DNA from 3 places in the Microvirgula sp. AG722 genome. Region 1 is predicted to be linked to each of the others. Evidence: riboswitches for the same ligand, from Rfam matches in the RefSeq annotation. Region 1 holds a riboswitch; each other region holds the start of a gene.
What was found. A riboswitch is a leader RNA that binds a small molecule or an ion and turns the genes downstream of it on or off. The one in region 1 is predicted to bind cobalamin.
Positions count from the first base shown of each region.

Region 2: it holds a riboswitch for cobalamin, as region 1 does, so the genes downstream of both, DFO50_RS12195 (energy-coupling factor ABC transporter permease) here and DFO50_RS02795 (ferredoxin) in region 1, are expected to answer to the same signal.
Region 3: it holds a riboswitch for cobalamin, as region 1 does, so the genes downstream of both, DFO50_RS15340 (TonB-dependent receptor domain-containing protein) here and DFO50_RS02795 (ferredoxin) in region 1, are expected to answer to the same signal.

Region 1 is NZ_QLTJ01000001.1:584,156-591,532, reverse strand. It holds gene DFO50_RS02805 (sulfate/molybdate ABC transporter ATP-binding protein) at 1-560, shown strand, start outside; gene DFO50_RS02800 (cobyric acid synthase) at 601-2,046, opposite strand; cobalamin riboswitch at 2,173-2,350, shown strand; gene DFO50_RS02795 (ferredoxin) at 2,518-2,847, shown strand; gene DFO50_RS02790 (cobaltochelatase subunit CobN) at 2,844-6,911, shown strand; gene DFO50_RS02785 (putative cobaltochelatase) at 6,908-7,377, shown strand, end outside.
Region 2 is NZ_QLTJ01000009.1:20,720-28,096, reverse strand. It holds gene DFO50_RS12210 (LysR family transcriptional regulator) at 1-875, opposite strand, end outside; gene DFO50_RS12205 (NAD(P)H-dependent oxidoreductase) at 1,014-1,595, shown strand; gene DFO50_RS12200 (MerR family transcriptional regulator) at 1,634-2,056, shown strand; cobalamin riboswitch at 2,055-2,254, shown strand; gene DFO50_RS12195 (energy-coupling factor ABC transporter permease) at 2,294-2,947, shown strand; gene mgtA (magnesium-translocating P-type ATPase) at 3,014-5,779, opposite strand; gene DFO50_RS12185 (hypothetical protein) at 6,327-6,878, shown strand; gene DFO50_RS12180 (SAM-dependent methyltransferase) at 6,921-7,377, opposite strand, start outside.
Region 3 is NZ_QLTJ01000015.1:4,735-12,111, forward strand. It holds gene cobD (threonine-phosphate decarboxylase CobD) at 1-1,006, opposite strand, end outside; gene cbiB (adenosylcobinamide-phosphate synthase CbiB) at 1,003-1,962, opposite strand; gene DFO50_RS15330 (histidine phosphatase family protein) at 2,085-2,675, opposite strand; gene cobT (nicotinate-nucleotide--dimethylbenzimidazole phosphoribosyltransferase) at 2,672-3,700, opposite strand; cobalamin riboswitch at 3,855-4,045, shown strand; gene DFO50_RS15340 (TonB-dependent receptor domain-containing protein) at 4,176-6,035, shown strand; gene cobU (bifunctional adenosylcobinamide kinase/adenosylcobinamide-phosphate guanylyltransferase) at 6,070-6,594, shown strand; gene DFO50_RS15350 (cobalamin-binding protein) at 6,591-7,377, shown strand, end outside.

The sequences.
Region 1 (7,377 bases):
ACGCCAAGGTGCGCAAGGATCTGCGTCGCTGGCTGCGCCGCCTGCACGATGAAATGCACATCACCAGCGTGTTCGTGACCCATGACCAGGAAGAGGCGCTGGAAGTGTCCGACCGGGTGGTGGTGATGAACCACGGCCGCATCGAGCAGGTCGGCAGCCCGGCGTCGATCTATGACGATCCGGCCTCGCCGTTCGTCACCCAGTTCCTCGGCGACGTGAACCTGTTCCACGGCCGGGTCGAGGCCGGACGCGTGGCGATCGGCGACTACCAGCACAAGCTGGAAGACGCGACCCGCGATGGCGATGCGACCATCTACGTGCGGCCGCACGATCTTGAAGTCAGCCGCGACGAAGACCGCGCGCTGGCCAGCGGCACCGTCGAGCACATCCATGCGGTTGGCCCGGTGGTGCGGGTCGAGCTGAACAGCCTGAGCGGGCAGGTTATCGACGTGGCGCTGAGCCGCGACGATTACCGCGCCCTTGGCCTGATGCTTGGTGACCAGGTGTTCGTCCGGCCGAAAAAAGTGGCGGTATTCGTCGACGAAGGCGCGAACATCTGAGTTGTCGCCGGGGGCAGGCCCCGCTTCGCGCGTCCGCGCTTCAGTCCGGCAGCCAGTCGGCGATGCGGGTGATGTCCAGGTTCTCCTCGATCAGGTTTGCCAGCCGTTCGATATGCGCCTCGCGGAGCGCAGGGTAGTCGACGGGCACCGCATCGGGCAGGCCGGCCCAGTGCAGCAGGGCGAGGCAGGCTTCCGGATGGTCGAACAGGCCGTGCAGATAGCTGCCCAGCACCTGGTCGTCGGCCGAGACCGCCCCCTCGTTGCCGTCGGCCAGCCGGATCGCCGGCCGGTCCAGCGCCGGGCCGGTCGACACGCCCATGTGGATCTCGTAGCCGGTGACGGCGGCATGGCCCGAGGCCAGCCATCCCTGCCGGCGTTCGAGCTGCTTGTGCGCATCCAGTGTCGTTTCCATGTCGAGCAGGCCGAGTCCCGGCGTGCTGCCGGCCGCACTTTCCAGCCCGAGCGGGTCGTGCAGCTGGCGGCCCAGCATCTGGAAGCCGCCGCAGATGCCGATCAGCCTGCCGCCGTAGCGCAGGTGACGGTCGATGGCGGCCTCCCAGCCATTGGCGCGCAGCCAGCCGAGGTCGTCGCGGACGTTCTTGCTGCCCGGCAGCACGATCAGGTCGGCCGGCGGAATCGGCTGGCCGGCGGGGACCAGCTGGAATTCGACCTGCGGATGCAGGCGCAGCGGGTCGAAGTCGGTGTGGTTGCTGAGACGGGGCAGGGCCGGCGCGATCACGCGCAGTATCCGCTCGCCGCTGGCCGCCACGCCCTGCGTGCCCTGGCTCAGGCTGTCCTCGGCCTCGATATGCAGTCCCTGCAGGTACGGCAGGACGCCGAGCACCGGCTTGCCGGTTTCGCGCTCCAGCCAGTCCAGTCCCGGCTGCAGCAGGGCGATGTCGCCGCGGAAACGGTTGATGACCAGGCCGACCACGCGCCGGCGCTCGCTGTCCGACAGCAGCGCCAGCGTGCCGACCAGATGGGCGAACACGCCACCCCGGTCGATATCGGCCACCAGGATCACCGGGCAGTCGACCGCTTCGGCAAAGCCCATGTTGGCGATATCGCCATCGCGCAGATTGATCTCCGCCGGGCTGCCGGCGCCTTCGACCAGGACGCAGTCGCAGCTTGCCGCCACCCGGCTGTGGGCTTCGAGCACCACGCTCAGCGCCCTGGGCTTGAAGCGGTGATAGGCGGCGGCGTCCATATTGCCGATCGAATGGCCAAGGACGATGACCTGCGAGCCGGTATTGCTGTTCGGCTTCAGCAGGATCGGGTTCATGTCGGTATGCGGTTCGATGCCGCAGGCCAGCGCCTGCACCGCCTGCGAGCGGCCGATCTCGCCGCCATCGACGGTGACTGCGCTGTTCAGCGCCATGTTCTGCGGCTTGAACGGCATGACCCGGATGCCACGCCGCACGAGGAAGCGGCACAGGCCGGTGACCAGGGTGCTTTTGCCGGCATCGGAGGTGGTGCCCTGGATCATGAGGGTTCTGGCTGGCATGGCGGCGGGGACGGGTGAATGAGGACGGCCATTATAGGGGTGTCGCCTGCGCCGGGCGTGGCTGACGGCCGATCCGGCACAAACGCGGTACCCCGAAATCACGTATTATCCGGCGCTATTGCTGATGGTGCCCTTCGGGGTGAAACGGGAATGCGGTGAGAAACCGTGGCTGCCCCCGCAACTGTAAGTGACGAGCCCGCTTGACGATGCCACTGGACGATTCCGGGAAGGCCGCGCGGGTGATGACGCACGAGCCAGGAGACCGGCCATCGCCTTAGTCGACGTGAGTTGAAACCGGGCGGGGTGCACCGGGGGAAACCGCCAGCAGCCGTTCCGGCTGCGGCGCCTCGCTCGCGGCGACGCCCCCTGCACGAGGACGTCCTCCATGGCCCTGCCACCGCGCCGCTTCCGCCTTCCATCGTCGTTCTGCCCTGCCGCCGCACGGGTGCCGTCATGAGACGCCACGACCGCCATGTCCTGATGTGCACCGGCCCGCGCTGCACCGGCAACGGCGTCGAGGCCGAGGCGATGTTCAAGGTGCTCGGGCAGGCGATCGACGCGCGCGACGGGCTGTGTGTCAAGCGTACCCGTTCGCACTGCTTTGCCGTGTGCAGGGAAGGCCCGATCGCCGTCGTCTATCCGGACGGCGTCTGGTATCGCCAGGTTGATGCCGCCGCCGTCGAGCGCATCGTTGACGAACATCTGGTCAACGGTCGCCCGGTCGAGGCGCTGGTGTTCCACCGGCTCGGAACCGGCGATGTCGGGCAGGAGGCGGGCCAGTGAACACTCCCGTTTCCCGCGGCATCGTATTGCTGACCCACGCCGGCACCGACCTGACCGCACTGCAGCGCGTGCGTGCCGAACTGCCGGACGGTTTCGTGCCGGTCTCCGGCGTCAACCTGCAGACCATCGACAGCCCGGACGGCATGGCCGCCGTGCTGGCCGGCCCGGTGGCGACGGCGCGCATCGTCATCGTCCGCGTGCTGGGCCGCACCAGTGCCATTCCCGGTTTCGACACCCTGTGGAAGAACGCCCGCGCCCACGGACGCGCCCTGATCGTGGTCAGCGGTACCGGCGAGCCGGACCCGGATCTGGCAGCGCAGTCGACCGTCCCGCCGTCCCTGCAGCATGAAGTGACCGCCTACCTGCAGGCCGGTGGCACCGGCAATATGGCGCAGCTGCTGCGTTTCCTTGCCGACTACCTGCTGATGACCGGCTTCAGCTACCTGCCACCGACGCCGCTGCCCGAGCACGGCATCCACCATCCGGAACTGTCGGCCGACTGCTCGCTCGACGACTGGCTGGCGGTCCGCCGGCCGGACTGGCCGACGGTGGGCATCACCTTCTATCGCGCGCACTGGGTCAGCGGCAACACCCGCTTTATCGACAGCCTGGTCGACGCCCTGGCCGCGCAGCAGCTGAATGCGCTGCCGGTCTATACCGCCTCGCTGCGCACGCTGGACGGTGACGGCATGCCGGCGGCGATGCAGTTTTTTGTCGGAGCGGACGGCACGAGCCGCATCGATGCACTGATCAATACCACCTCGTTCGCCATGGGCGACGTGAACGCCGACGGACCGACGCCGACCGGCTGGTCGGTGGCCGCTTTCGAGCGCCTCGACGTCCCGGTGGTGCAGGCGATCACCAGTAGTATGACCCGGGCGCAATGGGAGCAGTCGGAACGCGGGCTGAATCCGCTCGACACGGCGATGAACGTCGCACTGCCGGAGTTCGACGGCCGCATCGTCAGCGTGCCGATGTCGTTCAAGCATGCCAGCGACGGTGCGCCGGCCGAACAGACCGACTATGCGCCGCTGCCCGACCGGGTGCGGCGCGTGGCCGGCATCACCGCGCGGCTGGTACGGCTGCGTCGGGTGCCGGCCGCCGACAAGCGCATCGCTTTCATCTTTACCAACTCGAACAGCAAGGCGTCGCAGATCGGCAATGCCGTCGGCCTCGACTCGCCGGCCTCGCTGTTTGCCATGCTGCATGCGATGCAGGCGCGCGGCTATCGCATCGATGGGCTGCCGGACAGCAGCGACGCCCTGATCCACGAACTGATTGACCGCGGCGCCTATGACGAGGCCTATCTCAGCGACGACCAGCTGCGGCGGGCCGTGGCGGCCGTGCCGGCGGCGCGTTACGCCGAGTGGTTTGCCGAGCTGCCGGACGCACTGCGCGAGCGGATGAGCGCGCGCTGGGGTGCCGCTCCGGGCAGTGCCTATGTCCATCAGGGCCGGCTGGTGTTTGCCGGGCTGGAATACGGCAATGCATTCGTCGCCCTGCAGCCGCCGCGCGGCTACGGCATGGACCCGGATGCGATCTACCACACGCCGGACCTGCCGCCGACCCATCACTATCATGCACTGTACTGCTGGCTGCGCGACGACTGGCGGGCCGACGCCATCGTCCACGTCGGCAAGCACGGCACGCTGGAATGGCTGCCGGGCAAGGGCGTCGGCGTGTCGGAAAACTGCTTCCCGGATGCGCTGCTCGGCGACATGCCGCTGTTTTATCCGTTCATTCTCAATGACCCGGGTGAAGGTTCGCAGGCGAAGCGCCGCGCCCATGCCGTGGTTATCGACCACCTGACGCCGCCGATGACCACCGCCGACACCTACGGGCCGCTGGCACAGCTGACACAGCTGGTCGACGAGTACTACCAGGTCGAGATGCTCGATCCGGGCAAGCTGCCGCTGCTGCAGCAGCAGATCTGGGATCTGATCAAGGCCTCGAATCTCGATGCCGATCTGGCGGCGATGATGAAGCACGAGCACGAGCACGAACCCGCCCCGGTGCCGGCTGCGCCGACGGGCCTGTACCGGCCGAAGCCGGCGTCATCCGCCGCGCCCGGTGCCGGCAAGTACCGCATCGCCACGCCGGCAGCCGCGCACCCGCATGACCATGATCACGGCCATCACCATCACCACCATCATGATCATGACCATCATCACGATCATGACCACGACTGGGACGCCACGCTGAACGATGACGGCGTGCCGCTGACGCTGGCCGGCATGGACGGTGTCGATGTCGCCCACCTGATCGAGGATATCGACGGCTATCTGTGCGAGCTGGGTGCGGCGCAGATCCGCGACGGCCTGCATGTGCTGGGCCGCTCGCCGGATGGTGAGGCGCTGGTCGACATGATCTGCGCGCTGGTGCGCCTGCCGAACCTGGACGTGCCCGGCCTGCCGGCCGGGGTGGCGGCGGCGCTCGGGCTGGTGCTGGAGACGCTGCAGGCCGACAAGGGCCGGCGGCTGGAGCCGGTACCGCCCTTGCTGGCAGCGCTGGCCGATGCGCCGGTGGTGACCCGTGCCGATGCGCTGGATGTCATCGCCGCGCTGGGCCGCCGGCTGGTGGCCGGGCTGGCCGGACACGGTTTCGACCCGGCGGCGGTCAGCGCGGTGCTGGCGGCCGTGCTGCCCGGCGTCGTCGCCAGTGACGACATGGCGCGCACGCTGGCGTTTGTCTGCGCCGAACTGGTGCCAAACCTGGCGCGAACGCGCGAGGAAATCGACAACCTGCTGCACGGACTCGATGGCGGCTACGTGCCGGCCGGGCCAAGCGGCGCGCCGACGCGCGGCATGGCCCATGTGCTGCCGACCGGGCGCAATTTCTACTCGGTCGATCCGCGCGGATTGCCCTCGCAGGCCGCCTGGCGCATCGGCGCCGAGCTGGCCAGCGAGGTCATCGCCCGCCATCGCCAGGACACCGGGCATGATCCGGAGTCGGTCAGCATCAGCGTCTGGGGCACCAGCGCCATGCGTACCCATGGAGACGATATTGCCGAGATCCTGGCCTTGCTCGGTGTCCGGCCGACCTGGCAGGCCGAGAGCCGGCGCGTGTCCGGCATCGAGGTGATCGGACTGGCCGAACTGGGCCGGCCGCGCATCGACGTCACTGTGCGCATCAGCGGTTTCTTCCGCGATGCCTTTCCGCACCTGATCCAGCTGGTCGATGATGCGGTGCGGACGGTCGCGCTGCTCGATGAACCGGTCGATCGCAACTTTGTCCGCAAGCACTACCTGGCCGATCTGGCCGGCGAGCTGCTGGGCCGGCTGCCGCGTGACAGCGCCAACCGGCGCGCGCTGTACCGGGTATTCGGTTCAAGACCGGGCACCTATGGTGCCGGCATCCTGCCGCTGATCAACGAGCAGAACTGGCAGGACGATGCCGACTTCGCCACCGCCTACGTCAACTGGGGCGGCTATGCATACAGCCGCGATGACCAGGGCGTCGACGCCCGCGACGACTTCCGCCACCGGCTGTCCGGCATCGAGGTCGCGCTGCACAACCAGGACAACCGCGAACACGACATTTTCGACAGCGACGACTACCTGCAGTACCACGGCGGCATGATCGCCACCATCCGCAGCCTGACCGGCCGCCAGCCACGGCAGGACTTCGGCGACACCCACGATCCGGCCAGCCCGACCGTGCGCGGACTGAAGGAGGAAGTGCTGCGGGTATTCCGTTCGCGCGTCGCCAATCCCAAATGGATAGACGGCATCCGCAAACACGGCTACAAGGGCGGACTGGAACTGACCGCCACCGTCGACTACCTGTTTGGCTACGATGCCACCGCGCACGTGGTCGACGACTGGGTGTACCAGCAACTGGCCGAAACCTACGCGCTGGACGCCGACATGCAGGCCTTCTTTGCCGACAGCAATCCGTGGGCGCTGCATGCCATCACCGAACGCCTGCTGGAAGCCGCGCAGCGCCAGCTGTGGGCCGAACCGGCGCCGGACACGCTGGAGGCGCTGCGCGCGCTGCACCTGCGCAGCGAGGCAATGCTCGAAGCCCGCGGTGACATTCCGCGCATTGGAGTCGACAAGGCATGAAACACGCTTATCCGTTTGTCGCCATCGTCGGCCAGCCGCAACTGAAGCGGGCGCTGCTGCTGTGCGCGATCGACCCTTCGCTCGGCGGCGTGCTGATCCGTGGCGACAAGGGCACCGCCAAGAGCACCGCCGCGCGCGGGCTGGTCGATGTGCTGCCGCCGATCACCCGGGTGCCGGGCTGCGCGTACAACTGCGCGCCGGATGCGCCGCTGGCCGAGTGCCCGCATTGCGGCGATGGCGCCACCCCGGTTGCCGTGACCGCGCCGGTGCCGTTCATCAACCTGCCGCTCGGCGCCACCGAAGACCGCGTGCTTGGCAGCCTCGATTTCGAGCAGGCGCTGAAACACGGCCGGCAGGCCTTCAAGCCCGGCTTGCTGGCGGCTGCCCACCGCGGGTTGCTGTATATCGACGAGGTCAATCTGCTGGCCGACCACCTGGTCGACGTGCTGCTGGACGTGGCGGCGAT
Region 2 (7,377 bases), on a different contig from region 1:
CGCGCCTGCAGGTACTCGATCAACTGGCGCTGGCGATGGACCGGATAGCGGTTCTGCAGGAACACCAGCTGCAACGGCACGGTTTCCCGGCTCCAGTCCGGCAGCAGCAGGCGCAGGCGCCCGGCGGTCACATCCGCGGCCACGTCGTGCCAGCTCTTGAACGCGATGCCGTGCCCGGCCAGTGCCCAGTCGCGGATCAGCGCACCGTCGTCGCTGCTGCGCCGGCCTTCGGCATGAATTTCGCGGACCTCGTCCCCGGCACAGAAACGCCACGGGCCACGCAGCTGGCCATCGTGCAACAGCGGCAGCAGCGCATGGCGGTGCAGATCGTCCGGGGTCTGCGGCGTGCCATGACGATCGAGATAGGCCGGTGCGGCGACCGCGACCCGGCGGGTCAGCGCCAGCTGACGCCGGACCAGCGGCGAATCATCGAGCTGGCCGTAACGCAGCGCCAGATCGATATTGCTGCGGACCAGATCGGTCAGCGCATCGCCGACGCTCAGTGTCAGGGTAATGCCCGGATGTTGCTCCAGAAACGGGTCCAGCCACGGTCGCAGCAGGTGGCGGCCGAGATCGGACGGCAGCGCCAGCCGGATCGGCCCGGCAAGCTGCTGGCGTTGCGCCGCCAGCGCTGCCTCGCCATCGGCCAGTGCCGCCAGTGCGGCCCGGGCCGATGGCAGAAAGATCCGGCCTTCCTCGGTCAAGCGCATGCGCCGGGTCGAGCGGGCGAACAGCCGTACGCCAAGCCGTTTCTCCAGCCGCAGTACGGCCGCGCTGGCAGCGGCGGCGGTGCAGCCCAGCTCGCGCGCCGCCGCAGACAGGTTTTCCAGCTCGGCGGTGCGGATGAACAGCCGCAGGTCGTTGATCGCATACATGTCAAAAATTTTTTGATAAATGAACGACAATTATCAATTCTAGCAGTCATGGCCAGGCCCGGAATGGAAAGCCCTTGACCCTGTCCCACGGGGCAGGGTTCACACTGCATGCTTTCGGACAGACAAGAGTGGGGCGGCATGAGCGGCAAACGCGTTCTGGTGATTCTCGGCCATCCGGCCAGTGACAGCTTCAACGCTGCGCTGGCCGATGCCCATGCCGAGGCTGCACGGCAGGCCGGGCACGAGGTCAGGGTGCTGCGGCTGGGCCAACTGGTGTTCGATCCGGTTCTGCATGATGGCTACCGCCGGGTCCAGCCGCTGGAACCCGGGTTGCAGGCGGCGACCGAGGCGATCCACTGGGCCGAGCACCTGACCTTTGTCTTTCCGGTCTGGTGGGGCGGGGTGCCGGCGCTGCTGAAGGGGTTTCTGGACCGGGTGTTCCTGCCCGGTTTTGCCTTTCGCTACCGGCCCGGCAAGGCGTTTCCCGCCCGGCTGCTGAGCGGCCGTTCGGCACTGCTGCTGGCGACGATGGATACGCCGCCGTGGTATTTCCGCTGGGTCTACCGCGACCCGGCGATCCGGCAGATGAAGGACACTACGCTGCGCTTCTGCGGCATCCGGCCAGTGCGGGTAGAGCGGCTGGGGCCGGTCCTCGGCGCTACGCCCGCCCGCCTTGAGGCCTGGCTGGAACGGGCCCGCCTGCTTGCCAGACGGCTCTGAACGCGTTATCCAGTCAGCGGTCATGCGCGGGAGGAACCATGTATATCGGGGAACTGGCGAAACGGAGCGGTGCCTCGGCGCGCGCCATCCGGCTGTACGAGTCGCTGGGCCTGCTGGGGCAGGTGCAGCGCCAGGGAAGTTACCGCGTCTATCGTGACGAGAGCGTGGCGCTGGTGCAGATGATCCGCCAGGCGCTGGCCCTCGGCTTGCGGCTGGCCGAACTGGCGCCGGTACTGAACGGGGATGGCGAGCCGGACTGGGACCGGCTGGCGGCGCTGCTGGCGCAGAAACGCGCCAGCCTGCGGCAGGAGATCGCGAGACTCGAAAGGCTCGACCAGGAGCTGATACATATCGAGGCGGAGATCCGTGCCTGCACCGATCTGCAGCAGCGCAGCCCGGCCTGTGAGCCTGTCCGTTCCCGTCATCAGCAGAAAGATGCATCTGTTCTGGAAACCCCTTAAGCTATGCGCGCTTAGTGGTTCCGCCGAAGTGGGCGGAGGAAACAGGGAAGTCGGCAAGCCTTCGGGCGGATACCGCGCTGCCCCCGCAACTGTGAGCGGTGAGTCTCGTGCATGAAGTCACTGGCCTGAAAGGCCGGGAAGGCGCACCGGGATGTCGACCCGCGAGCCAGGAGACCTGCCACGAGACATGCCGATCCCCGGCGTATTCCTCACCCGCATCTCCTCGGAGGGAGAACGATGCATATCGAACCCGGCATTCTCAATGCCGCCAAAGTGCTGTACGCCAACGTCGCCGCCGTCGGCGCGCTGGCCGCCTTTTCACCCAGACTGTTCACCCGGCCCGACAACCTGGTCAAGACGCTGCTGGCTGCCGTGTTCTTCTCGGTCTTCATGGAAATCTTCCACCTGCCGGTCGGCGCGTCGGAACTCCATTTCGTCGGCGCATCGGCGGTGTACTTCATCTTTGGCTTTATCCCCACCCTGTTCGGCTTCGCCATTGGCCTGCTGCTGCAGGGACTGCTGTTCGAGCCGCAGGATCTGGTCCATCTCGGCGTCAACTCGCTGTCGCTGATGCTGCCGCTGGTGGCTGCACACGGTCTGCTGGGCCGCCACTTCTTCGCCGAGGACGAACGCCGCCGCATCCGCTGGGCTGAAGTGGTCAAGTTCGACGCGTTGTACTACAGCGGCGTGGTCGCCATGGTCGGCTTCTGGCTGGCCTTCGGCGAAGAACCGACCCCGCTGTACAACTGGGCGCTGTTCGCCGTGTCCTACCTGCCGCTGGTGCTGTGCGAACCGCTGTTCACCTGCCTGGTGGTACGCACGCTGAAACCGCATGCCGACAAGCTGCTGATCAGCCGCTTTACCTGCGTGAAAACGCTGGCCGTGGCATAGGCACGGGCCTGCAAAAAATGGCGCGAGTGCAGCACTCGCGCCATTTTTCATTGCAGTGAAACCCGCTTACTGCCAGCCGTAGCGGCGGGCGTAAAACCCCTTCATGGCCTGGGTCAGCGCCATATAGGCCAGCAGGGTGGCGATCAGCCACGGGAAGTAGCTCAGCGGCAGCGCCTGCAGCTTGAAGTAGCCAGCCAGCGGTCCCATCGGCAGGAAAATGCCGATGCTGATGATCACCGCCGTCATCGCCAGCAGCGGCCAGGCGGCACGGCTCTGGATGAATGGCAGCTTGCGGGTGCGGATCATGTGCACGATCAGTGTCTGCGACAGCAGCCCTTCGACAAACCAGCCGGACTGGAACAGCGTCTGGTGCGCCGCCGTGTTCGCGCCGAACACGAACCACATCAGCGCATAAGTGCTGATATCGAACACCGAGCTGATCGGGCCAAAGAACAGCATGAAGCGCCCCAGTTCGTCCGGATTCCATTTTTGCGGCTGGCGCAGCGCGTCTTCATCGACGTTGTCGAACGGGATGGCGACCTGGGACACGTCGTACAGCAGGTTCTGCACCAGCAGATGCAACGGCAGCATCGGCAGGAACGGGATGAATGCACTGGCCACCAACACCGAGAACACATTGCCGAAGTTCGAGCTGGCGGTCATCTTGATGTACTTCAGCATGTTGGCGAAGGTCTTGCGCCCCTCGATCACGCCCTGGTCGAGCACCATCAGGCTCTTTTCCAGCAGGATGATATCGGCCGCTTCCCTGGCGATGTCGACGGCCGAGTCGACCGAAATGCCGATGTCGGCCGCACGCAGCGCCGGGGCGTCATTGATGCCGTCGCCCATGAAGCCGACCACATGGCCATTGCCGCGCAGCACGCGCACCAGCCGCTCTTTCTGCATCGGGGACAGTCTGGCGAACACGGTCGCGTTTTCCGCCGCGACGGCCAGCCGGGCATCGCTCATCGCGTCGATATCGGTGCCGACCAGTACCCCCCTGATGGCCAGCCCGACATCGCGGCACACCTTCAGCGTCACCCGTTCGTTGTCGCCGGTCAGCACCTTGACCTCGATGCCATTGGCCTTCAGCGCCGCCAGCGCCGGCGCGGTCGACTCCTTCGCCGGATCGAGGAAGGCGATATAGCCGACCAGCGTCAGTCCCGACTCATCGGCCACCCCATACGTGTCGCGGGCTGCGGGCAGCGCCCGGGTCGCAACGGCAACCACGCGCAGCCCTTCCTGATTCAGCCCGGCGGTCACGGCACGGATGCGTGCCAGCAGCGCCTGGTCCAGCACTCCGGTCGTCTCGCCGTGCCGCACATGGCTGCAGGCCGACAGCACTTCTTCCAGCGCGCCCTTGCAGATCAGCAGGTGGCGATCGTCGTGCTCGCTCACGACGACCGACATCCGCCGGCGGCTGAAATCGAAAGGAATCTCGTCGACCTTGCGGAAATTGCCGGCGGCATCCAGTTTCTGATGCAGGTCCGCATGTTCCAGCACCGCCACGTCGAGCAGGTTTTTCAGCCCGGTCTGGTAGCAGCTGTTCAGGTAGGCCATGTCCAGCACTTCGTCCGAGACGGCGCCGAAGGCATCGGTATGCCGTTCCAGCACAATCCGGTCACGGGTCAGAGTGCCGGTCTTGTCGGTGCACAGGACATCCATCGCGCCGAAGTTCTGGATCGCATCCAGCCGCTTCACGATCACCTTCTTGCGGCTGAGGATGACCGCTCCCTTGGCCAGGGTCGAGGTCACGATCATCGGCAGCATTTCCGGGGTCAGGCCAACCGCGATCGACAGCGCGAACAGCGCCGCCTCGACCCAGTCGCCCCTGGTGAAACCGTTGATGAACAGCACCAGCGGCGTCATGACGAACATGAAGCGGATCAGCAGCCAGCTGACCTTGTTCACCCCGGCCTGGAACTGGGTCGGCGTGCGGTCCTGCGTCGTCACCCGTTCGGCCAGGGCACCAAAGCAGGTGTCGCTGCCGGTGGCGATGACGATCGCCGTGGCGGTGCCGCTGACCACATTGGTGCCCATGAAGCACAGATTGCCGAGTTCCAGCGGATTGCCGTCAGGGCAGGGGCCGGCCTCGCAGAATTTTTCCACCGGCAGCGATTCGCCAGTCAGCGCGGCCTGGGCGACAAACAGGTCCTTGGCCGCCAGCAGCCGCACGTCGGCCGGAATCATGTCGCCCGCCGACAGCAGGACAATGTCACCGGGAACCAGCAGCCGGATGGGTACCTCGACCCGGCGTGCCGCCTGCGGGTGCAACTGGACGCCGAAGTACTGCCGTGCTTCCTGTGCGATTTCCTGTGCCACATCGCGGCGCAGCACGGTGGCCGTGTTGCTGACCATTTCCTTCAGCTTGTCCGCTGCCGAGTTCGAGCGCTTTTCCTGCACGAAACGGAGCAGGGTAGAGATCACCACCATGGAACCGATGACGACAGTGGCCTTCATGTCGTCAGTCAGCCACGAGATGGCGGCCAGCAGTGTCAGCAGCACATTGAACGGGTTGCGGTAACACAGCCACAGGTGCGTGAACCAGCGCATCGGCTTTTCGTGCCCGACTTCATTCAGCCCGGTCAGCTCGCGCTTGCCGGCGGCTTCCGCCTCGGTCAGTCCGTCAGCGTGCGAGCCAAGTCGCGTGACGACCGCGCTGGGCACCAGCCGCGCCAGCGCTTCCAGGCGCCCGGTGAGCCGGTGTGGCATTTCCTTGCCAGCCGCCGCACCGCGCAGCAGGTCGAGAATGGCCTGGCGGCGAAACTGACGCGCACTCAGGCCCTTTTGCAGAAAGGTCAACAGACCCTTTTTCATGATTTCAAAACGCATGCTTTCCCTCCGCCGGGCACGCGCGGATGCGGCCCGGCCATCGCGGGGTCGACCCCGACGGCCAGCAGGCGGCAACAAGGCGCCATCGCCGTTCTGCATGCAGCAGAACGCGACAGATCCTCGCCTGATGGCGACGTCATGAGTCAGGTGATGTATGGAATAGGGGATGAGCCGGACCGAACGGTCCCGCTGATGCCACTACCCGCCTGGTCGGCAAGGGCAGCGGCAGGAAAAGCCTGCGATGTCCTTGCCGTTAGCGGTCGATACCCGATCGACAACTGGAGCAACTGTCCACGGATGGACTCCATCTGAAAAAGACCGGCGCAAGATACTCCGCTTGCGACCTGCCTGTCTATCGCAATGCGGGCGCCGATGGTGGGAATTCATGAAGCAGCATGGAAAAACGTCAAATTTCTGTAAATTGACGCAAATAACGCCATTCTTTGCGGTAGCTATTGGGTCTTATTGCAGCCATTTAATGCCGTATGCATTGAAAATCGGCCCATTGAATGCTATGACATCAGCACTTCAATGACGGAGTTTGAGCATGGCGGTTTTTTTCTGTGTCGATACCGGTACGCAGTATGCCGATCTTTCCCCCTGGATCCGCACGGCGGCGGACCCGGTCCAGGCCAACAATGTCGTCAGCAATCAGGTTCGCGCACCACGCCTGCCAGGCAACCGGTTGTTCGTTCCCGGTCTGAACAGCTGCTCGGCTTATGTGATCGTGACCGACACCCACATATATGTTCAGCACAATGTACAGATTCTGGCCAACGGCACCTTGCAGACGCCGGCCACGGCAGACGCCCGGTTCACCACGTTCTACAACAACAGCCATGACCCGAACGAGGTGGTCCGGCAACGCTTTGCCATTGCCGCCAGCGTTGCTGACAACCAGGACTGGACGCGCCCCGCCTACGTCACGCAGCTGTCCGGCAACGGGGGCACCGTGACGGCACAGATCGATGTGAATACCGTCGCCGTGGTCGCGGTGACCCATGGGGGAGCCGGCTGGACGCTGGCGGCCAACCTGTTTGCCGTCACGCCACGGATGGAATGGGCGACGCCGCAATCGGCACGCGTCGACGTGCCCTGACGCCACGCCGGCAGACCGTAACGCTCATGGCCGGCAGCAGGCTCAGCCAGCTTGCCCGGCCAGGGCACGGCGCCGGAACAGCACAACCTCGGCCCCCAGCTCCGGGGGCAGCAGCAATCGGCTCAGATCGGGGCGCGGCTCCAGATCGAAGTGACGCTGGGATTCGTATTCGGCCCAGTTGCCGCTGGCGAATTTGTGCTGGCTGACAATGGCGATATACAGCTCCACGCCGGGGGTGCGGAATACCTCGCTTTCGAACGGATTCCGCGCCGGTGGCCACGAGCAGAGCACCACTTTCGGTGTGTACTGGCGCAGCGCCGCCTGGGCCGGCAGGCGGACGACGGACTCCGGGAATGCGATCCGGTCCTGCCAGCTGTAATCGTCCGTCGCCGTGATGCGGACGCCGCGTTCGCGCAGAAAGCGGGACAGGGTGCCGTCGCCGGCGGCGATCTCCAGGCAGGAGCGATCGCCGATCAACTGCTGCAACTGATCGATCAGC
Region 3 (7,377 bases), on a different contig from region 1:
AAAAGGCATGCGCCAGCCCGGCATCCAGCCGCGCCCAGCTGGCGTCATCGGGCAGGCCGAAGCGCAGGCTGGGGCCATGGCCACCGAGGGCAGGGAAACAGCGCACCAGAATGCCCTGCTGCGCCAGCGCGTGGTACCGGGCGGGGGCGTCCGGATGCGGGCACCAGCAGAACAATGGCGTCGAGGCGACTTTCAGTCCGTGCTGTTCCAGCAGGGCGACGAGGCGCGATTGCTGGCGCTGCAGCCGGTCGCGCATTGCCTGTTGCCAGTCGGTATCGGCCAGCGCGGCCGCTACCACGGCACGGGCCGGACCGCTGACCGCCCAGGCGCCGAGTTCGGCTGCCAGCCGGTCGATCAGCGCGGGCTCGCCGAGCGCGAAGCCGGCGCGCAGCCCGGCCAGGCCGAAGAACTTGCCGACGGAACGGCAGACCAGCAAGCCCGGTGCGCCGGTATGGGCGGCAATGCTGTGCGCCGGCGAGGCGTCCATGAAAGCTTCATCGACCAGCAGCAGGCCGCCGTGTGCGGCCAGGGCCTCACGCCAGCGCAGCAGTGTCCCGGGCGCGACCCGCTCGGTGGTGGGGTTGTTCGGATTCACCACCAGCAGGACATCGAGCGTCGGCAGGGCTGCCTCGATGCCGTCGAGGTCGACCGGCACCACCTCGTGTCCGGCGCGGCGCCAGGCCGGCGCGTACTCGCTGTAGGTCAGCGGCGCGATGCCGATCCGGCCGGGCGGCAACAGCCGCGGCAGGGTGCGGATGGCGGCCTGACTGCCGGCGACGGCCAGCACGCGGGCTGCGGGCGGCGCGCCGTAGTAGTGGGCGGCGATGGCCGGCAGCGCGTCGTCGTCGTCGGGCAGCCGGCGCCAGACATCGACATCCAGCGGCGGCAGCGGGTAGCTGCACGGATTGATGCCGGTGGACAGGTCGAGCCAGTCGGCCAGTGGCCGGTCGAAGTGCCGCGCGGCTTCGCGCAGCCTGCCGCCATGCGGTGGGGGAGAGATCGTCATAGCAGGGAGGCCAGAGTGAGCGCGGGCAGGATGGCGCCGAACGCCAGCCAGGCCTGCTGGGTCCGTACCACCAGCCGCCAGGCTTCGGTAATGTGATGGTCGCCGGCGGTTTCGCCGCAGCCGAGCGGCGGGCGGTCTTCGATGTGTCCGTGGTAACGGGCCGGGCCGCCAAGACAGACGCCGAGACTGCCGGCGCCGGCCGCCATCACCGGGCCGGCGTTGGGGCTGTCCCAGTGCCGGGCCTGGGTTTTCCAGCAGGCGAATGCGTCGTGGCTGTGGCCGAGCAGGGCATAGCTGATGGCAGTCAGCCGGGCTGGCAGCCAGTTCAGCACATCGTCGGCACGGGCGGCCACCCGACCGAAATGCAGCAGGCGCGGTGTCCGGTAGCCCCACATGGCGTCCAGGGTATTGGCCAGCCGATAGGCCAGCGCGCCGGGGCCGCCGGCCACGGCGAACCAGAACAATGCGCCGAAGATGGCATCGTTGCCGTTCTCCAGCGTGGATTCGACCGCGGCGCGGGCGACGGCGGCCTCATCGGCATCGTCGAGATCACGCGATACGATGCGGGCGGTCAGCGCACGTGCGGCCGGCAGGTCGCCGGCGGCCAGGGCGGCGGCGATCGGGCGGACGTGGGCGCCGAGGCTTTGCGCGCCGAGGGTGAAATACAGCAGCAGGGCATGCACCAGCAGTGCCAGTGGCAGTGGCAGTGCCATGACGAGGGCCTGGGCGGCGACCGCCGGTGGCAGCACCAGCGCACACCAGCCGCACGCACCGAGCAGCAGCCGGGAACCGGGCCGGCCGTCGGGGCGGTTGAAGGTTCGTTCGAGCCAGCCGGCGAGGTGGCCGAAGCCGACCAGTGGATGGGCACGGCGCGGCTCGCCCAGCAGGTAGTCGAGCGCGACACCGGCGACGGCTGCGCTCCAGAGCCAGAATGCGTGAATGCCGATGGCGTGCATGGGGGCCATTCGATGCGCACGGCGGCGCCAGGAAACGGAGCGGTATTGTATAGGCTGCGCGTCACCGCCCCCAAACCGGGCACGCCATTCGTCAGCCGGACGCCGGCGCCATGGTGGCCGGCTCAACCCATTGCCGGGTTGGCCAGTGCAATCAGGTAGTCGGGGCAGCCGTCGGCCAGCGACAGCTGCACGTAACCGCCACGCGAGACGAACAGCCGTCGCGCGCTGGGCAGCGACAGTTCGAGCCGCGCGGCCAGCACGGCGGCGATCACGCCGCCGTGGGTAATCAGGACGGCGTGGCCGTCGCCGAGGCGCTCGACCCAGCTATCGAATGCGCTGATGACCCGGGTGCGGAAGCCGGCCAGCGTTTCGCCACCATCCGGCAGCAAGCGGCCGTTGCTGTACTCGGCCTGCCAGTCGGCCGGCAGGCCGTCCAGCGGGGCGCCGTCCCAGACGCCGAAATCGGTTTCGGCAAAACCGGCATCGACGTGCAGCGCCAGACCGGCATCGGCGGCGAAGTCTTCTGCCGATGCCAGACAGCGCTGCAGCGGCGAACAGGCGATCGCCGTGACCGGTGCCATGGCCGTCAGCGCCGGCCAGCCCCGGCGCATGGTGTCGCGTCCGGCCCCGGTCAGCGGCGGGTTGCTGCGCCGGCCGACCAGCAGGCCGGCGGCGTCGATCTCGCCGTGCCGCCACAAGGTAATGCGCTTCATTCGTGGTCCCGGTCGCTGACGCCGGCTTCGGCAAAGGTGGCCATGTCGGCATGCAGCCGGATCGCCATCTGCAGCATCGGCACGGTCAGCGCCGCGCCGGATCCCTCGCCGAGGCGCAGCCCGAAGTCGTACAGCGGCTCCAGCCCCATCGCGGTCAGTGCCAGCTCATGACCCAGTTCCCGGGAACGGTGCGAGGCCAGCAGCCAGTCGCGGGTGTCGATATCGATGCCGCAGGCGACCAGGGCCGCGGCTGCGGTGATGAAGCCGTCAACCAGTGCCGGTACACCGGCGCTGGCGGCTTCGAGGTAGTAACCGGCAATGGCGGCGATTTCCAGCCCGCCGACCTCGGCCAGCCAGCCGGCCGCCGTGTCGGTAGTCCGGGCGCGCAGCAGCGCCTTTTCGACCGCTCCCCGCTTGCGGGCCATGCCCTGGTCGTCCACACCGGTACCGCGCCCGACCACATCGACCGGGCGGGCGCCGCTCAGTGCGCAGATCAGCGCGGCCGACGGGGTGGTGTTGCCGATGCCCATCTCACCGGCGATCAGCAGCGTTGCACCGGCGGCAATGGCGCGGCGGGCGGCGGCGCGGCCGGCTTCGATCGCCTGTTCGCATTCCTGTTCCTGCATGGCCGGTTCGTCGCACAGATTGCGCGAACCGTAGCGGACCTTGGCATGCACGATCGGCATGGCCGGATCGAAGTCTGCCGCCACACCGACATCGACCACTTCCAGTGTCGCGTCGATTTCCCGCGCCAGCACACTGATTGCCGCCCCGCCGCGAACGAAGTTCTTCACCATCTCGGCGGTGACTTCGACCGGATAAGCCGAGACGCCGCTGCGGGCGACGCCATGGTCGGCGGCAAAGACAGTGATGGCGGGGCGCAGGCGCGAGGGAATGGCGCGGCCCTGCCAGGCCGCGAACTGGCAGGCGAGGGTTTCCAGCTTGCCGAGACTGCCGGCGGGTTTGGTCAGTCGCGCCTGGCGGGCGACGGCGGCATCGAAGGCGGACGCATCGGGATGGGGCATCAGGGGGTTCCGGAAGAGAGAAGGGAATCGTCCCGTCTTGCGGGGCGGCGAAAATCGAACGCGAGACCTTACCGCTGCGCCGGCAGCGCTTCAATCGGCATTACGGCGTAATTTGATCTTGCGGGCTGTCATGCCGGCATGCCGCCGCTATAATCCGGCTCCATCTTGCCAGGGTGTCCGCCGCCGTCAGGCGCGGATGAAACGGGAAGCCGGTGACAGGCCGGCGCTGCCCCCGCAACGGTATGGTTCGCATGCAAGCGGCTTCACGCGCCACTGCCCGACAGGGTGGGAAGGCGAGGCCGCGGGAACCCAGCCCGGAGACCGGCCCAGGCAATCTGCAGTGGAGTATCGCGGGGAGGCGGTATGACAGCGACAGCGCGACCGGCATCAGGCCGGGCCGCGCCGATTGTCCATTCTGAAAGGCCATGCGCCTGTCTTTCTCGCACTCCTGATCCGTTTCCAGGGAGTGTTTTTCGTGAAGTGCAATATCCGTAGCAAATGGTTTGTCGCCAGCCTGGCGTCGCTGGCAGTGGCGAATGCGTTCGCTGACGAACCCGCCACCACCGCCGGCGAAATCGTGGTGACCGCCAACCGTTCCGCCACCGACAGCCGTGAACAGACCCGTGACGTGACCGTGATCGGCCAGCAGGAAATCGCCCGTGCCGGCGGCCTGAACCTGCCGCAGCTGCTCGCGCGCCAGTCCGGCGTCGAGTATGCGAGCAACGGCGGCGATGGCCGCGCGAGCGCGCTGTATCTGCGCGGTACCAGCTCCAAGCAGTCGGTGGTGCTGATCGACGGCGTGCGCGTATCGTCGGCGACTTCGGGGCAGACCGCGCTGGAACAGATCCCGCTGGAACTGATCGACCATATCGAAATCGTACGCGGCCCGGTATCCGGGCTGTACGGCGCTGATGCGATCGGCGGCGTGGTGCAGATTTTCACCAAACAGGGCAAGGGCGCACCGAAGCCGTACCTGAGCGCCGGCGTCGGCAATGACGGCACCTGGCGCGTCGGCGGCGGCATCGGCGGCGTGGTCGGCGATACCTCGTTCTCGCTGAACGTGGCCGGTCGCGGGACCGATGGCGGCTTCTCCGCCACCAATGCGCAGAACACGTTCAGCTACAACCCGGACGATGACGGCTACCGCAACCTCAGCTACAGCGCCAATGTGTCGCACCAGATCGTCGACGGCCATGAAATCGGCATCAAGCTGTTCCAGTCCTTCGGCAAGGCCGACTTTGACAACGGCACGCCGCTGGCCGACGACTACAACAAGCAGCGCGTCCAGAGCAACAGCGTGTACCTGAAAGACCGCTTCAGCGATGTATGGACCAGCACGCTGACCGTGACCAACGGTGTCGATCGCTACGAGACCTACAGCGGGGTGAATCTCGATCGCTCCGGTCTGTACAAGACCACCCAGGATACCTACACCTGGCAGAACGACCTGGACCTCGGCGTGGCCGGCCGGGTGGTGCTGGGTGCCGAGTACCTGAACCAGAAGGTCGACAGCACGCAGGCCTATACCCGGAACGAACGCAACAACAAGGCGGTGTTCGCCGGCTGGAGCGGCAATTTCGGCGACCACCTGCTGAATGCGTCGCTGCGTCATGACGACAACTCGCAGTTCGGTGAAAAGACCACCGGCTCGCTCGGCTATGGCTACCGGCTGACCGACAGCATCAAGCTGACCGCGAACTACGGGACCGCTTTCCGCGTGCCGACCTTCAACGATCTGTACTGGCCGCTGGCCTATGGTTTCCAGGGCAACCCGAACCTGAAGCCGGAGTCGGCCCGCAACGGGGAGGTCGGTGCCGAGTACAACGGGGCATACGGCATGCTGCGGCTGACGGCGTTCGAGAACCGCATCGACGACATGATCAATGGCTATGTGTGCAGCGGCAGCGGTCCGTGCACGGCGGAGAACGTCGACAAGGCCCGCATCCGCGGTCTGGCGCTGGCAGGCAGCACCACCCTGCTGGGTACCCGCATCGCCGCCAACGTCAACTGGCAGGACGGTGAGGATCGCAGCAATGGCAACCAGCTGTCGCAGCGCGCCAGGGTGTTCGGCAGCGTCGACGTCAGCCGCGACATCGGCCCGGTCACGCTGGGCAGTGCCCTGACCGCCGCCGGCTCGCGCTACAGCGATCCGGCCAACAAGCAGCCGCTGGCCGGCTATGGTCTGGTCGACCTGTATGCCGACTACCGGCTGACCCCGACCACCACGCTGTACGCGCGGGTCAACAATGTGTTCGACCGCGACTACACGCTGATCCGGAGTTTCAACCAGCCGGGCCGCGAGTGGCTGGTCGGCGTGAACTGGCAACCGAAGTAAGACCGTGCGTCCGGCATCCCCGGCAGGAGGTTCCATGCTGCATCTGATCACCGGCGGCGCCCGTTCGGGCAAAAGCCGCCATGCCGAGAAACTGGCGCTGGCCCACGTCGGCCCGGTGCATTACCTGGCGACCGCCAGTGTCGGTGATGCCGAGTTTGCCCACCGGGTGGCGATGCACCAGGCACGCCGGCCGGCGTCGTGGCGGGCGGTCGAGTGCGGTGTGGCCCTGAGTGACGCGCTGCAGGATGCCGCGCGTCCGGACGGGCTGGTGCTGATCGACTGCCTGACGCTGTGGCTGGCGCACTTTCTGGCGCCGGGGGAGGCGGAACGCTATCCGCAGGCGCGGGCCACGCTGCTCGACGCGCTGGCCTCGGCGGCGGGCGACGTGGTGGTGGTCAGCAATGAAATCGGCCTCGGCGTGGTGCCGATGGGCGCAGAAACGCGCTGGTTCGTCGATGAGCTGGGCTGGCTGAACCAGTCGGTTGCCGCCATTGCCGACCGGGTCACCCTGGTTGCCGCCGGCCTGCCGCTGGCGCTGAAGGGCGGAGAGCCGCGATGATGGGCCGCGCCCTGCATGTGGCCCTGCTGCTCTGCCTGTGTCCGCTGCCGGCCATGGCAACACCGGCCGGCGTCAGCGTCAGCGACGATACCGGTGCCCGCGTTTCACTGCCGCAGCCGGCGCGGCGCATCATTTCACTGGCACCGCATGCGACGGAAATGCTGTACGCGATCGGTGCTGGCGGGCGGCTGGTCGGGGCGACCAACTACAGCGACTGGCCGGATGCCGCCCGCCGCCTGCCGCGCGTCGGTGGCTACAGCGGCGTCAGCGTGGAGAAGGTCATGGCGCTGAAGCCGGATCTGGTGGTCGGCTGGGCCAGCGGCAATGCCCCGCGCGAGCTGGCGCGAATCCGGGCGCTCGGCATCCCGGTCTATCTGACCGAACCGGACTCGCTGGATACCGTGCCGGCCAGCATGGAAAAGCTCGGCATCCTCAGCGGCTTCAGTGACGGCGGCCGTCGTCAGGCCGCGGCGTTCCGGACCCGAATCGCCGCGCTGCGCGAACGCCATGCCGGACTGACGCCGCTGCCGGTCTTCATCCAGATCAACGTGTCGCCGCTGATGACGGTCAACGGCCGCCAGTTCATCTCGGCACTGGTCGCGCTGTGCGGCGGCCGCAATGTGTTTGCCGCGCTGGCGCCGCGGGTACCGCAGGTCGGGGTCGAAGCGGTGATGGCGGCGCGACCGGCGGTGATGCTGGTGCCGGGCGACGTCGACCGGCTCGCGGCGTGGAAGCGCTGGACGACGATTCCGGCGGTGGCGAACGGGCAGTTGTACGGCCTGC